Regions from separate parts of the Mesorhizobium sp. M0478 genome, predicted to be linked through region 1. Evidence: riboswitches for the same ligand, from Rfam matches in the RefSeq annotation. Region 1 holds a riboswitch; the other holds the start of a gene.
The links. A riboswitch is a leader RNA that binds a small molecule or an ion and turns the genes downstream of it on or off. The one in region 1 is predicted to bind cobalamin.
Positions count from the first base shown of each region.

Region 2: linked by a shared signal. The riboswitch ahead of NKI64_RS26135 (aromatic ring-hydroxylating oxygenase subunit alpha) and the one ahead of NKI64_RS17370 (DUF1636 family protein) in region 1 are both predicted to bind cobalamin.

Region 1 covers NZ_JAMYRH010000006.1:301,520-308,677, reverse strand. Annotated here, with positions in the region: gene cobN (cobaltochelatase subunit CobN) at 1-1,293, opposite strand, end outside; gene cobW (cobalamin biosynthesis protein CobW) at 1,312-2,364, opposite strand; gene NKI64_RS17370 (DUF1636 family protein) at 2,367-2,792, opposite strand; cobalamin riboswitch at 2,831-3,037, opposite strand; gene NKI64_RS17365 (DUF6348 family protein) at 3,097-3,789, opposite strand; gene NKI64_RS17360 (winged helix-turn-helix domain-containing protein) at 3,819-5,042, opposite strand; gene NKI64_RS17355 (NADH-quinone oxidoreductase subunit A) at 5,370-5,735, shown strand; gene NKI64_RS17350 (NuoB/complex I 20 kDa subunit family protein) at 5,726-6,307, shown strand; gene NKI64_RS17345 (NADH-quinone oxidoreductase subunit C) at 6,312-6,914, shown strand; gene NKI64_RS17340 (four helix bundle protein) at 6,948-7,158, shown strand, end outside.
Region 2 covers NZ_JAMYRH010000013.1:169,545-176,702, forward strand. Annotated here, with positions in the region: gene NKI64_RS26110 (glycosyltransferase family 2 protein) at 1-379, opposite strand, end outside; gene NKI64_RS26115 (glycosyltransferase family 2 protein) at 413-1,156, opposite strand; gene NKI64_RS26120 (serine kinase) at 1,153-2,202, opposite strand; gene NKI64_RS26125 (PqqD family protein) at 2,355-2,777, opposite strand; gene NKI64_RS26130 (FAD-binding oxidoreductase) at 2,939-4,039, opposite strand; gene NKI64_RS26135 (aromatic ring-hydroxylating oxygenase subunit alpha) at 4,077-5,324, opposite strand; cobalamin riboswitch at 5,442-5,643, opposite strand; gene NKI64_RS26140 (DUF680 domain-containing protein) at 6,143-6,349, shown strand; gene NKI64_RS26145 (DUF680 domain-containing protein) at 6,415-6,618, shown strand; gene NKI64_RS26150 (DUF680 domain-containing protein) at 6,690-6,923, shown strand; gene NKI64_RS26155 (ABC transporter ATP-binding protein) at 6,996-7,158, opposite strand, start outside.

The sequences.
Region 1 (7,158 bases):
CCTGTCCGCCACTTGCGCCACGCGATCCGGTTCCGGGCGGTTGGCGAAGGCGCGGTGGCCGAGCGCCGGGTCGGTCTCGCTCTCGCCCTTGAAGGAAATCGCGCCGGCGAGGATGCGGCCGTCGAGTTCGGGCAGCACGACATGCATGGCGAGGTCGGCGGGCGCCAGGCCGCGCTGGTTGTTGTCCCAGACGTCGCGGCGGGTGGTGGCGACGATGACCTGGAAGACGGGCACGCCGGCGCGGTCGAACAAGGTTTCGACGCCCGGTTCGGCGCCGGATGCGAAGGCGGTTGCGGTGATGATGGCGGCGGGGTTGAGCGCGGCCAGAGCAGTTTCGACGAAGGCCAGGGAGGTCGGGTCTTTGAGGCTGGAGACGAAGATCGGGACCGGTCTCATGCCGCGCTGGCGGAGTGCATCAAAGAGAGCATCGATTGGCGCGACATCGGCGGCCAGCAGCATCGAGCGGTAGAAGAGGATGGGGATGATGGGAGAGTTGATGTTGTCTGCGCCGAGTTCCCGCCCACCCCCCTCTGTCCTGCCGGACATCTCCCCCGCAAGGGGGGAGATTGATCTGTCGTCAACGGTTTCGCCAATCTTAGATGACCCAGACAGCTTCCTGTTCAACGGGGCCGAAGAGGAGCCGGCTGTGGTGACGGCTGATCTCCCCCCTTGAGGGGGAGATGTCCGGCAGGACAGAGGGGGGTGTGACGGAACGCCGACATCGGCAAATTCGACCACGCCGCAGCCAGGCTCATAAAACCCGGCTTTCGGCACGCTGACCGGCTCAGCCGCCGCCGCATCCTGCCCAGCCAACCCCGCCAGCCGCTGCATCAGCGCTGCCATATTCTCCGGCCCGCCCTCGCGGAAATAGCCCAGCAGGCCGTCCAGCTCCGCGCGGGGCAGCGTCGAGGCTTCGATCAGCCTGAGATCCTCGTCGTGGCTCTCGCCCGGCAGCAGCGCCAGCTTGATGCCGTTCGCACGGGCAGTCGCGGCAAGCTGGTCGCAGCCATAGCGCCACCAGTCGTAGCCGCCGAGGATGCGCACCAAAATCACCTTGGCGTGGCGGGCGACGCTGTCGATCCAGAGGTCCACGGACATGGGATGGCGCAGGTCGCGCAGCGCCGCCAGCCGCATCGACGGCAGGCGGGCGGCATCGGCCTTCCACGCCGCCGCGAGGCCGGCGAGGTCGCTGTCGGTGAAGGACAGCGCCACGATATCCGCCGGCGTCTGCCCGAGATCGACGGGCTCGGCGAGATCGTCGAGCGAGGCGGATGTGGTGGTGAGTATATGCATTTCGGCTCGTGGTTTGGATCAGCCGGCGAGTATACGCTCGATCGCCGGGCGGTTCAGTCCTTTCAGGCCAATGACGACAAGACGCGAGCGGCGGTCGTCCTCAGCCGCCCAGGCGCGGTCATAGTAATGATTGACGCGCGGGCCGACGGCCTGCAGCAAAAGCCGCATCGGCTTGCCGCCGACATCGACGAAGCCTTTTACACGCAACACGTTTTCCTGTTCGGCGGCGGTGGCGACGCGCTTGGCCAGGTCGTCGGGATTGGCGATCGAGGGGATGTCGACGATGAAGGTGTCGAAATCGTCATGCTCATGATCGAAAGCGCCGTCGTGATGCGACTTGCGGTTCTCGATGTCGTCTTCGACGGTGAGACCGAGGCCAAGCAGCACCGACGGGTCGACCTTGCCATGCGCAGTCGGCACGATTTTTACCGCGCGGGCGGAATGTTCATTGATGATGGCGTTGGCGCGGGCCGAACCGGGGGCGTCCATCAGATCGCTCTTCGACAGGATGATCAAATCGGCGCAGGCGATCTGGTCCTCGAACACTTCTTCGACAGGATCGTCATGGTCGAGCGTCTCGTCCTGAGCGCGCTGTGCCTGCAAAGCGTCCATGTCGTTGGCGACGCGGCCTTCGGCCAGCGCCGGGCCGTCTACCACGGCGATGACACCGTCGACGGTTACCCGGCTCTTCACGCTCGGCCACTGGAACGCCTGGACCAGCGGCTTGGGCAGAGCCAGGCCCGAGGTCTCGATCAGGATGTGGTCAACCTTCGGTGTCAGCGCGAGGATCTTGTCGAGGGCGGGCACGAAATCGTCGGCGACTGTACAGCAGATGCAGCCATTGGCCAGTTCGACGATGTTTTCCTCGGGGCAGGTGTCGATGCCGCAGCCTTTCAGGATTTCCCCGTCGATGCCGATGTCGCCGAACTCGTTGACGATGATGGCGATGCGCTTGCCGCCGGCATTTTCCAGGAGATGGCGGACCAGCGTCGTCTTGCCGGCGCCGAGGAAGCCTGTAACGACAGTGCAGGGAACACGGGAGAGGTTGGCGGCCGGGTTTGAAGCGTTCATCGTCAGTCCTTCAGCATGTCGAGGGGTGGGATGCGGGCAACGAGGCCGCGCTTGAGGCTATCGGGCCGGCCGCGCCACGGGATGAGGCCGTCGGCCGAAGTCGCGAAGAGCTTTGCGCCGGTAACGAGGTCGGCGCCGCTGGTTGCGGTCAGATCGCCGAAGACATAGCTCCAGCAGCCATCGCGCAGGATCGCGGCGCTGAGGCGGCGCTTGCAATTGCCGAGACATTCGGCGGTGCGGACCCGGATATCGCCGGCAGCGGCGCGGCCTGTGTCCTCAGCCAGCAATTCGCCGGCGCGCGGATGGGCGTCGGAACCGGTCTCATCGCGGCAGGAGGCGCAGACGATGACGGTCACGCCGGTCAGGGCGTCGTTGTCGCCGGACGCAATGTCCGTTGTGCCAGCCGAAAAACTGCTGTTCTGGTCCAAAAACCGTGCTCCTTGCCCGGAAACCCGCCAGGCGATCGGATACTTTGTCTCAGACGGCAGGTCTCCTGGCTCGCGAGTCATTGCCTTGGTTAGCCGCCTTCCCGGTGTTACCCAGTGGCTTTCGGCCTTGGCTCTTCGCTTACAGTTGCGGGGACAGCCGCGGATTTGGGATTTTTTCGTCCCGCACCGCATTCCCTCTTGGCCCTTGCCGTTGCGGGCAGGGGACCGTCTGGAGCGGATTTTAGGCTTTTGCAGGCAGCGGTGTCAACGCACGGCTACGACATGGCGATGTCGGCAGGGGCTGTCATGTCCCGGCTTCCGGCAGTGCCAGGATGACCTGTCGGATAGCTTGATAGCCATCGCTATAGTCCCAGTCATGACCGACAGCCAGATTCTGTCCCTCATGCCAAACCGCGTTGTCCAGAAGGACTTCGGCACTAATCAGCGTGCCCTTCAAGCCTGCCAGAAAGGTCCGGACAAAATGGCTTCCGGGGGGTACCGAAGCTGTGAACAGCTTTTCCAGCTTGGCATAGAATGCTGGATAGCCTGGTGTCAGCGAGCATAGCTCGGTTGTGGCCTGGGAAATGACCGGGCCGCTATAGATTTTCCAGCGGGCATCTTTTCGCCAGATCTTCCAACTGGCGCTGCTTCGCTGCCAAAGCTCTATTTCGGCCTGCATGTTCTCGCAGACGTGATCGGCCAGTCCCTCAATGGCCACATGGAAAACACCACGGAGAAACTTTTCAAACGCCTGGTTCAGTTCCTGTTCGCGCGTGTCGCCGAAGCCAGCAAAGGATTCAATGACCGGCTGAACATCAAGCAGCGGAGAAAAAATGTAGATTTCCAGGACCAGCCGGTCAGAACTCGTCTCGAACACCTCAGCCTCAAACCGAAGCTGCTTCGATTGGAGCATGACGTCCCTATCTCTGCGGACTGCATCTATTCCATGCGCAATGAGGGCGCCATGGATCATGTCGAGCACTTTGTCCGATGCCATTGCACAACCTACGAGGCTTATTGAGGCGTCTATGACAGACGCTGCAAGGGTTGGCCATCTCTCTCGCTAGCCAATGCCGGCCCCAGATTGCCGGCCGGCGTCACTTCGATGCGCTCAAGGCCAAGCCAGCCCTGCATCTCCTTTAGTTCCTCGAAAAGCTGTGCGGTGGTCTCAGGCGGTGCGCCTGCTTCGGCATAGGCGGCGTGGACGCGTAAGACACTCGCAGGCCGGTCGGCCTTGAGGTCGACGCGGGCGACGATCTTGTCGCCGAGCAAGAAAGGCAGCACGTAATAGCCATATTGCCGCTTGTCGGCCGGGGTGTAGATCTCGATGCGGTAGCGGAAATCGAAGAGACGCTCGGTGCGCGCGCGCTCGAAGACCACCGGATCGAAGGGGGCCAGCAAGGCGCGGGCCTCGATCTTTCGCGGCAGGCGGGCGTCCCTATAGAGGTAAGCCGGCTTGTCCCAACCTTCGACGTTTACCGGCAGCAACTCGCCCATCTCGACCAGTTCCTCCAACCGGCCCTTCATGTCGGCCGGCGACAAGCGGAAATAATCGCGCAGGTCACCCGACGTCGCGATGCCGTGGGCGCGGGCAGAAATGCGCAGCAATTCGCGGTGCGCGTCCTCGGCGGTCGGCACCGGCAGATCGAGGATCGCCTGCGGCAGCACGCGCTCGGGCAGGTCATAGAAGCGTTCGAAGCCACGGCGGTGCGCCGTGGTGATGCGTCCGGCCCAGAAGAGCCATTCGAAGGCGTGCTTGGCGTGGCTCCAGCCCCACCAGCCGCCCGAACCTTTCTGGCCTTCCAGTGCCGAAGCGGCAATCGGGCCGCGCTCGGCGACCGCGCGGTAGATCTCTTCGATATAGGCGGCGTGCTCGCGGCCCCATTTGGCGAGGCCGAGATACATTTCGTCGCCTTGCTCGGCCCGCTGCATGCGCCAGCGCATCAGCGGGTAGGTCTCGACCGGCAGGAACGAGGCCTCATGCGCCCAGTATTCGAACACCGTGCGTTTGCGGGTGATGGCCGCATTGTCGAGCAAAGCCAGCGGGTAGGGGCCAAGCCGCGAATAGAGCGGCATATAGTGGGCGCGCACCACCGCGCTGACGGAATCGATCTGCAGCAAGCCGGTGCGCGACAGCACGCGGGCGAGGTGGCGGCGATCGGGCGTGCCGACCGGGCGGGGATCGAGAAATCCTTGCGCGGCGAGCGCGATGCGCCTGGCCGCGGGGAGTGAGATTTTGTCCTTCGTCAAAGTGTCTTGCCTCGAACCATTTTCCCGACTTTAGCCGGCGATTCCGGTCATGCTAGCAGGCAAATGGCGGGAGATGTGTCAGGAGACAAAAGTGGAGTGAAAGATGAAGGAAATCAAACAGGAGGAGATCGGACCAGTTTTTCCCGGCCTGCCGTCCAGCACTGTCTTTTGAACAAGGTTTGACTTGCTTCGCTGAAAGCCGTGCGCTAACCCTCGCCGCGTTGCAGCAAAGGCACCTAAAACGGTTCAGCGGTTAAACTGTCGCGCTTCCGCATTAGGGTTGGTTGCTGTAATCAAAGTGGATTGGCCGCCAACGGAAAGCCGAGCATGAACGTACTCCTCAGTTCATACCTGCCCATCGTCCTCTTCATCGCCGTGGCCGCAGTTGTAGGCCTGGCGCTTATCATCGCGCCGTTCCTGGTGGCTTATCGCAATCCCGATCCGGAGAAGCTTTCCGCCTACGAGTGCGGGTTCAACTCGTTCGACGATGCCCGGATGAAATTCGACATCCGCTTCTACCTGGTGTCGATCCTGTTCATCATCTTCGATCTGGAAGTGGCCTTCCTGTTTCCGTGGGCGGTGTCGTTCTCGAAGATCGGCATGCTCGGTTTCTGGTCGATGATGGTGTTTTTGGCGGTGCTGACCATCGGCTTTGCCTATGAGTGGAAAAAAGGAGCGCTGGAATGGGATTGAACGACAGTTCCGGAACGCTCGTCGCGCCGAAGCCCAAAGGCCTGATCGACCCCAATACCGGACGTCCGGTCGGTTCCGACGATCCGTTCTTCCTCGAGATCAACAATGAACTGGCCGACAAGGGTTTTCTGGTCACCTCGACCGAGGCGCTGATCACCTGGGCACGCAGCGGCTCGCTGATGTTCATGACCTTCGGTCTCGCCTGCTGTGCCGTCGAGATGATCCACACCTCGATGCCGCGCTATGATTCGGAGCGGTTTGGCGTGGCTCCTCGCGCGTCGCCGCGCCAGTCGGACATAATGATCGTGGCGGGAACGCTGACCAACAAGATGGCCCCCGCTTTGCGCAAGGTCTACGACCAGATGCCGGAGCCGCGCTACGTCATCTCGATGGGCTCCTGCGCCAATGGCGGCGGCTATTATCACTATTCCTATTCGGTGGTGCGCGGCTGCGACCGCATCGTGCCGGTCGACATCTATGTGCCCGGCTGCCCGCCGAGCGCCGAAGCGCTGCTCTACGGCATTCTTCTCCTGCAGAAGAAGATCCGCCGCACCGGCACGATCGAACGGTAGACCCATGGCCGCATCCCTGAGCGAACTGTCGACCTATCTCGGCGAAAAGCTGCCGGGCCGCGTCACCGATGCGGTGCTTGCCTATGGCGAACTGACGATCTCGGTTGCTACAGACAATCTGATCGAGGTGACAAGCTTCCTGCGTGACAATTCGGGCTGCCAGTTCATTTCGATCATCGATATCTGCGGCGCCGACTACCCGTCGCGCGTCAAGCGTTTCGATGTCGTCTATCATTTGCTTTCGCCGAAGCAGAATTTGCGCATCCGCATCAAGGTGCAGGCCGACGAAGAGACGCTGGTGCCGTCGCTCACCGCTGTCTATCCCGGCGCCGACTGGTATGAGCGCGAGGCCTACGATCTCTATGGCGTGCTGTTCTCCGGCCATCCGGACCTGCGCCGCATCCTCACGGACTACGGTTTCGAGGGCCATCCCCTGCGCAAGGACTTCCCGCTGACCGGTTTCGTCGAGGTGCGCTACGACGACGAAGCCAAGCGCGTGATCTACGAGCCGGTGGAATTGAAGCAGGAATTCAGGAACTTCGATTTTCTCTCGCCATGGGAAGGGACGGACTACGTCCTGCCGGGCGATGAGAAGGCGAAACAGTGAGTAGGAAGTAGTGAGTAGTCAGTAGCAAAAGATTTGGAGCAACGGATCGAATCTTATCGCGACTTGAAGGTGTGGCAATCGGCGATGACGCTTGCTGAGGATTGCTACCGTTTCACCAAAGAGTTTCCGAGGGATGAGATTTACGGCATGACCTCTCAGATGCGCCGATCGGCGGTTTCGGTCGCAGCGAACGTCGCGGAGGGATACGGTCGGGAGAACAGAGGGTCGTTCGTTCAATTTTTGC
Region 2 (7,158 bases), on a different contig from region 1:
TGTCGTCGACCAGCGTCATGCGCGAATAGGTGAGCTCGAGGGTGGGGTCTGCGTCGAAACAGGTCAGATCCGCCTTGAAGCGGCCCGGCGGGGAAATGTCGTCGGAATCGAGAAACGATACCAGCCCGGTCTGCGGCAGCAATTGCCGCAAGCCCGCGTTGCGTGCCCGCGTCACCCCGGCATTCTGCTGCTGGAAAAGGCGAATGCACGGCGCCTCCGCGATCAGCGAGCGCACGACCGCCACCGAACTGTCGGTCGAACCGTCATCGATAACGATGATGTCGAGATCGGCGGCATCGCGCTGCCTCAGCAGCGAGCGCAGCGCCGAGCCGACATGGCGTTCGCGGTTGTAGACCGGCATGATCACGCTCAGCTTCACGCACGCATTCCAGGCTGTGATCTATTCATTCTTTCACCACTCTGCCGGGCGCTTGATCTCGAAAAGCCCCTCGACCGGGCGCCGCGACGGATCGGCCTTGCGCCGCCGCAAGGATTTCTGAATCACACGCAGATATTCGCGCACCGCCACATCCCTTTGCTTGGTCAAATTGCCGGGGTGGCGCCGGTAGTATACCGCGACGGTGTCGGGAAAAATGTGCTTTGGGCTGGTTTCGAAAATGCGCAGCAGATAGTCGGCGTCTTCGCCCTGCCGGAACTCCTCGTCGAAAGCACCTGTACGGTCGATGAGTGCCCTGCGGAGTATCCCGGCGCTAAGGCTGACGCCGCGCACGGTGGGACCTGCGCCGCCCCGTGCCGGCTGCAGGGTTTCGTCGTCCATGAGATCGACGCGCGTCATCAGCGAGTAGGTCAGCTCGAGCGCAGGGTCGGCCGCGAACAGGGGTAGGCCAGCCTTGAATCGTCCAGCCGGCGAGACGTCGTCCGAATCCAGGAACGACACCAGTTCGGTTTGCGGCAGCAACTGCCTCAGCCCTGTGTTGCGCGCGTTGGCCACGCCCTGGTTTGCCTGCTGGAACAGGCGGATGCACGACGCTTCCCGCATGATGGCGCGGACTGCTTCAACGGAGCTGTCCGTCGAGCCGTCGTCGACAACGATGATATCGAGATCGGCATCGTCGCGTTGCCTGAGCAGGGACCGCAACGTCGAAACGACATAGATCTCCCGATTGTACACCGGCACAATGATGCTCAACTTCATGCAGCGCCCCGAAGGACGAAATCCGCAATCGTGCCGGCGATCTCGCGCGGCTCGGTCCCCAGCGACAGCCGGTAGCATGGCAGATCGCGGGTAAGCTCGCTGAAAAAGCGAAAGCCCGCTTCCCGCTCGCCCGGCATCTGCACGATTCCTGACGGGGCCAAGGCGATCATGGCATCCTTGCGCGATATGGGCATGACCGAGCTTCTCGCACCTCCCCTGATATGGGGCACTATCAAAGCAATAATGTCCAGACTTGCAGGAGGTGGTCGAGGCGCGATCTCGTCGATGCGAAAGGCATGCTTGCCTTGCCAGTTCAGCGGTTGGTACGACTTTAGCCGACCCTCCAGCTTCAGCCGCTTGAAGCCCTCCGGATCCTGCTTGAGCGTGGCAAACAGCGGATAGGCCGTCACCCCCTCGGTCCGGTCGATCAGCACATAGTCGTCGCCGACGCTATCGAGCCCATTGAGCAGGCCGGCGACGACCGTTCCCGATTTGCCGGCACCGCCGGAGCCCGCCAGCAACACGCCCTTGCCATCGATGCCCAGCGTGCCGGCATGGGTGAGCCGCATGCCGCGCGCCGCATATTCCCAATGCAGGAAGGCGCGCAGCGGCGCCCCTTGTTCCCATGGCGGAAAGGCGTCGGCCGACATCATCAGCTGCGCCCCGACATGGCGTTGCGGATCATGGAACTGCCAGAAGTCGAGGTCATGATAGTAGCTGCCGCGCAATCCGGCCTCTTCCAGCCGGTTGGCAAAGGCATGATGGTTGTAATCGCCTCGGCCCCAGGTGGCCGGGGCGGGGACGCCATCGATGGCCGGGTGGGCGACGAAAATGCGGCAGCCGTCAGATGCAGACGGATTTTCCGGGGCCGGTATGAAGGCATGGCTCATGGCTTCCGCCAGCGTGCCATGGTCGAGGTGGACACTCAGGTCCAGTCCCGGCAACCGCACGCTGGCGGCAACGGGATAGAAGGCGGCGGCGCTTTCCGCGGCCGCCAGCACATGGCGGGCATAATCCGGCAGGGTTTGCAGCGTGATCAAAGGCATGTGTTGGTTGTTCAGCGTCCAGAATTGCGCCGGGTCGCCTGATGCATGTCGCTCGGGGTGGCCCCGGTTTTGAGACGACGACATGCATAAAATCAAAGATCTAAACCGCGTCGCCTGAGTCCGTTCAAACGCGACGCGCTTTAGGGAAACGATTATGCCTGTTTCACCGCCGGCCAGCCGAGAGGTTCCTCGACCTCATGGATCGGGTCGACAATGATGAGATCGGCAAGGTCGTCATGGACATCGACCTTGAGCGGCTCATTGCTGGCAGCAAGCGCAGACGACAGCTCGCCCGAAAGCGGTTGTGCCGGTGTTTCGGCTGGCGCAAGCAACCCGAAATCGAGCAGTCGGGCAACGAAGCTTTCGAGGTCGGCCAGGCTTATTTTTGCGGCGCCCGCGGCAGCTCCGACCAGCGCTTCAGTGGCGACGCCGGACGACAAAGCCTGCCAGACCCGGCTGCCGGAATCGGAAAAGCCGAAATACTTGCCGTTCGAAAGATCGAGAACGACGGCTTCGCCATCGAATGATTCGAAAACGATGTCCTTGCTTGCGACCGCGTAGACCCGCTGTTGCATCGCTGTGTCCCCCGTCCCATGCGCCCTGAAGGGATGCGCCGGCTTCACGGTCTGCCAAGCCCTTCCTAAGTGCGTCTAAATCACTTGGCCGTTGGTTGGCAAGACAAAGACCCGCGAATACAACGCCTGCGTCGGCGACCGTTGCGGCGAAGTCGACCGGCTCAAGCCTCGATTTCGAGCGCCGACAATGGTTTCGAGCAGCAGGCAAGGATAAAACCGTCATCGATCTCGTGGTCGAGGATGCCGCCATTGTGGCTCATCTCGACTTCGCCGGAGACCTTCTTCACCTTGCAGGTGCCGCACAGGCCGAACTCGCAGGCGGCGGGAATCCGCACGCCCGAGCTGCGCGCGGTCTGCAGCACGGTCTGGCCGGCGACGCAGCCGGCGTCGACCTCCGAAAGCGAGAAGCGGATCGGCGTCACGGCTTCGACAGGTGCAGCGATGCCGTCCTCGACCGGGGAGGCAAACGGCGCCGGAATTTCCTCCACCACAGGCGCGGCAAAGCTCTCCTGATGGTATTTCGTCATGTCGAAGCCGGCGGCATCCAGCATGCCGCGCACGGCGCGCATGAACGGATCGGGGCCGCAGCAGAAGATTTCGCGCTCGCGGAAGTCCGGAGCCAGCAAGGGCAGCCGGATCGCATCGATGCGGCCCATATGGCCGTACCAGCCTTCGCGGCTGGAACGTTCCTCGATCATGAAGCCGAGCGACAGGCCGGGCATATGGCCGCCGAGCAGTTCGAGTTCCTTGCGGAAGATGATCTCTTCGGCACGCCGCGCGCAGTTGACGAAACCGACATCGGTCCATGGCGCGCAGTCGTTCAGCCAGCGCAGCATCGACATCATCGGCGTCACGCCGGAGCCGGCGGAAATGAACAGGTATTTGGCCGCCGGGTGGCTGTGCAACGAGAAGTCGCCGGCCGGTCCGTAGGCCTTGACATGCGAACCGGGCACCAGATGGTCGAACATCCAGCGCGTGCCGATGCTGCCGGCCTGCGCCTTGACCGTCACCGCGATCGAAAACGGCCGCGATGGCGACGACGACAGCGTGTAGGTGCGCATCAGCGGCCCGTCCGGTGTCGGCAGTTCCAGCGTCAGGAACTGGCCCGGCTTGTAGCGGAACCAGGTCTGGTTGTCGGAGCGGAAGGTGAAGGTCTTGACGTCGGGCGCCTCGTCGCTGACGCCGATCACTTCCAGCACCTGCAGCCTATCGTTCCACGGCGCCATCTGGTCAAGATGGCGATAGAGCCCAAGATCCGTCATCGCATTCATCCTCTGGTCCCTCTTCGCCTGCTCCAGCTCACGCGACGCTGCGTAGCGCCGGCCGGCCGCCTTCGGCAAGGCGCGGGCCGATGAAGGCCGCGTACCATTCGACGAACTGGATCACGCCGCCCTCGTGCAGCTCCGAATAGGGGCCGGGCTCATAGGCCGGAGACAGGATGCCAAAGGCGTTTTCCTCGACGATGCGGCGGTCCTGGTCGTTGGTCTCGGTCCAGACATGGGTGAGCTCCTCAAGGTTGTAGTCGACCCCCTCGACCGCATCCTTGTGCACCAGCCACTTGGTCGTCACCGCGGTTTCGGTGGCGCTGATCGGCAGCACCCGGAAGGTGACCGCATGGTCGATCAGTATGTGGTTCCAGGTCGTCGGATAGTGGTAGTGCATCAAGGTGCCGATGCGGTCGGCGGCAACAGTGTCGGACAGGTTCTTCGTCACCGCGCGCTTTCCCGACATCGTGTAGCTGACGGCATCGCGCAGCAGCGGCGCGCGGGTGGCGCGGTATTGCCCGGCCGGATCGATGCGGAACTTGCTCGGCAGGCCCGCCGCCTCGCATTTCGCCCAGTGCGCCAGCATCTCCGGATCGCTGTCGGCGCCCTGCACGCCGGTCACCGTCGGCGCTTCGGGGAATGTCTTGCACAGCTCTGGATGATTGCCGGCGCAGTGATAGCATTCGCGGTTGTTTTCCCAGACCAGCTTCCAGTTGCCCTTCTCGATGATGGTGCTCTCGAAGGCGACCTTGGCTTCATTCAGCCCGTGCGGCTTGAGGTAGGGCTCTATCATGGCGCGCATCGGCGCAAAGTCGGCAGGTTCTTTTGCCAGGCAGATGAAGATATAGCCGCCGACGCTCTCGCAGGCGACGGGCTTCAGGCCGAACTGGCTCTTGTCGAAACCGTCGGCCATCTGGCGGGCAAACAGCAGCCGGCCGTCAAGCTCGTAGGTCCACTGGTGATAGGGGCAGACAAGCTTTGCCGCCATGCCCTTCTCAGTGTTGCAGACACGGCTGCCGCGATGGCGGCAGGAATTGTGAAAGGCGTTGATGTTGCCCTTCTGGTCGCGGACCAGCACCACCGGATAATCGCCGATCTGCACGGTGATATAGCTGCCGGGCTTCGGCAGTTCGCAATCATGGCCGATGAACAGCCAGTCGCGATACCAGATAAGCTCCATGTCGAGCTTGAAATAGTCCGGGTCGGTGTAGAAGGGCTGTTCCAGCGAAAAGCCTTGCTTGCGGCCGTTCAGGAGCCTCAGCATGTCGTTGCGCGTATCCATAGTTCTGTCCTCGTGGTTTAAGGACTGAACTTGGTGGTGATGGAGGAAGGATCGGACGCAGGCCGGCGCGGCGCCGGACATGCACTATCCACCTCTTGACCGCCCACCGCGATCAGTCGAGTCTATGCATCTCGGGCTGGTTTCCGGGCTCTGGAGTTGTCCTTGCGGACCATCGCGACACCTTCCCAGGCTCTTGCCCAGTGGTCTCCCGTTGCGACTTCAACTCCACCACCGTTGCGGGGGCAGCGCCGGATTCTGACCGGCTTCCCAATTCTCCGCTGCGTCGTCACGAAGCGGCACCTGAGATGCGATCATCTAATCACGGCAGCGATCGCGACGTCGGCATGAAAGCGACATCATATCCATGCGGCGCGACACGCGCGGCATACGCCCCCCGCCGCCGGTCAAAGAGCTGAGACGTTTCTTGCGACGCCATCATCGCCGTTTCGAATCGCTGCGGATCCAGTTCCGATCGGGGGCAAAAAGGGCTCAACGGTATCGAAAAGTTACTATTAGCAATCTCTAATCGAACCGAACGGTTCGTTTCTGTTGACAATGCGTGCAGGACGGTGTGAACGACGGCCCGGAAACCGACACCGGAGCGAACCACTCGGTCGACATAAGCAACTGAAAACAATGCGATAAATGACCATAGAGGAACTTCCTGGCACAATTTCAAGGTGCAGGACCGTGGTCCACACGGAACAACTTCGTGATTGGAAACCAGCCTATGGCTTTCCCACATCGGGGCTGTCCGAACGACGCGAATTCCTCCCAAGACACGCCGCTAGACGGACAGACAAACTGGAGTCCTAAAAATGAAAAAGATCATCCTCACTGCCGCAGCCGTTTTGGCGATCACCGGCAGCGCCTTCGCCGGTAGCGACAATTACGGTTCCAATGGTGCGAACCAGCCAGCCGTCTCGGTCGACAGCTCGTATACGGCTTCCATTCAGAAGCCGGCGCAGGCTGACAAGCAGCCTGTCGTTCAGGGCGCCGACCGCGACCTCTACGGCAATCGCTGATCCCGACCAAAGAAGGGCGGCTAACCCGTCGCTCTCGGGATCCCAAAAAATTCAGGAGTATTGAAATGAAAAAGATCATCCTTGCTGCCGCCGCCGTTTTGGCCATCTCCTGCAGCGCTTTCGCCGGCAGCGACAACTACGGTTCGAACGGCGCCAACCAGCCTGCGATTACGTCGACCGATAGTGGCCATACGGCTTCGGTTGAGAAGTCGGCTCCAGCCGAGCAGGCGCCTGCCCACGGTGCAGACCGTAACCTTTTCGGCCGCTAAAAGCCGGTTTCCAGCACGTGGCGGGCTTATCCGCTGCAGCTGGCGGCATCAGAAAAATTCAGGAGACTAAAATGAAGAAGATCGTTCTTGCCACCGCAGCCGTTCTGGCTGTTTCGAGCGCTGCCTTTGCCGGCAGCGACAATTATGGCTCCAATGGCGCCAACCAGCCGGCCGCTGCCGTCGACACCACCCGCACTTCGTCGACCGGCACCAACTCGGCGGTCTACAAGCTGCTGAACTCGTCGAACGACCAACAGAAGTTCGTTCCTCAGAGCAGCGACAGGGATCGGTTCGGCAACAACTAACAGCCGAAGCTTAAAAAAAGAGCGGCGGGCCTGGCCCGCCGCTCTTTTTTATGCCTGTACGACGCAGCTATCTCAAGCCGCCTTCACTTCCACCGGCTTGAGCGAGAAGGAGTGCCCATCGGCGTCGAAGATGTGCAGGTCCCCGGCATCCGCGGTCAGTCGCAGCTTTGCCCCGCGCTTGACCTCGACATTGCCGGGCAGCTTGGTCACCAACGGCAGGTCAGCGCGGCCGATA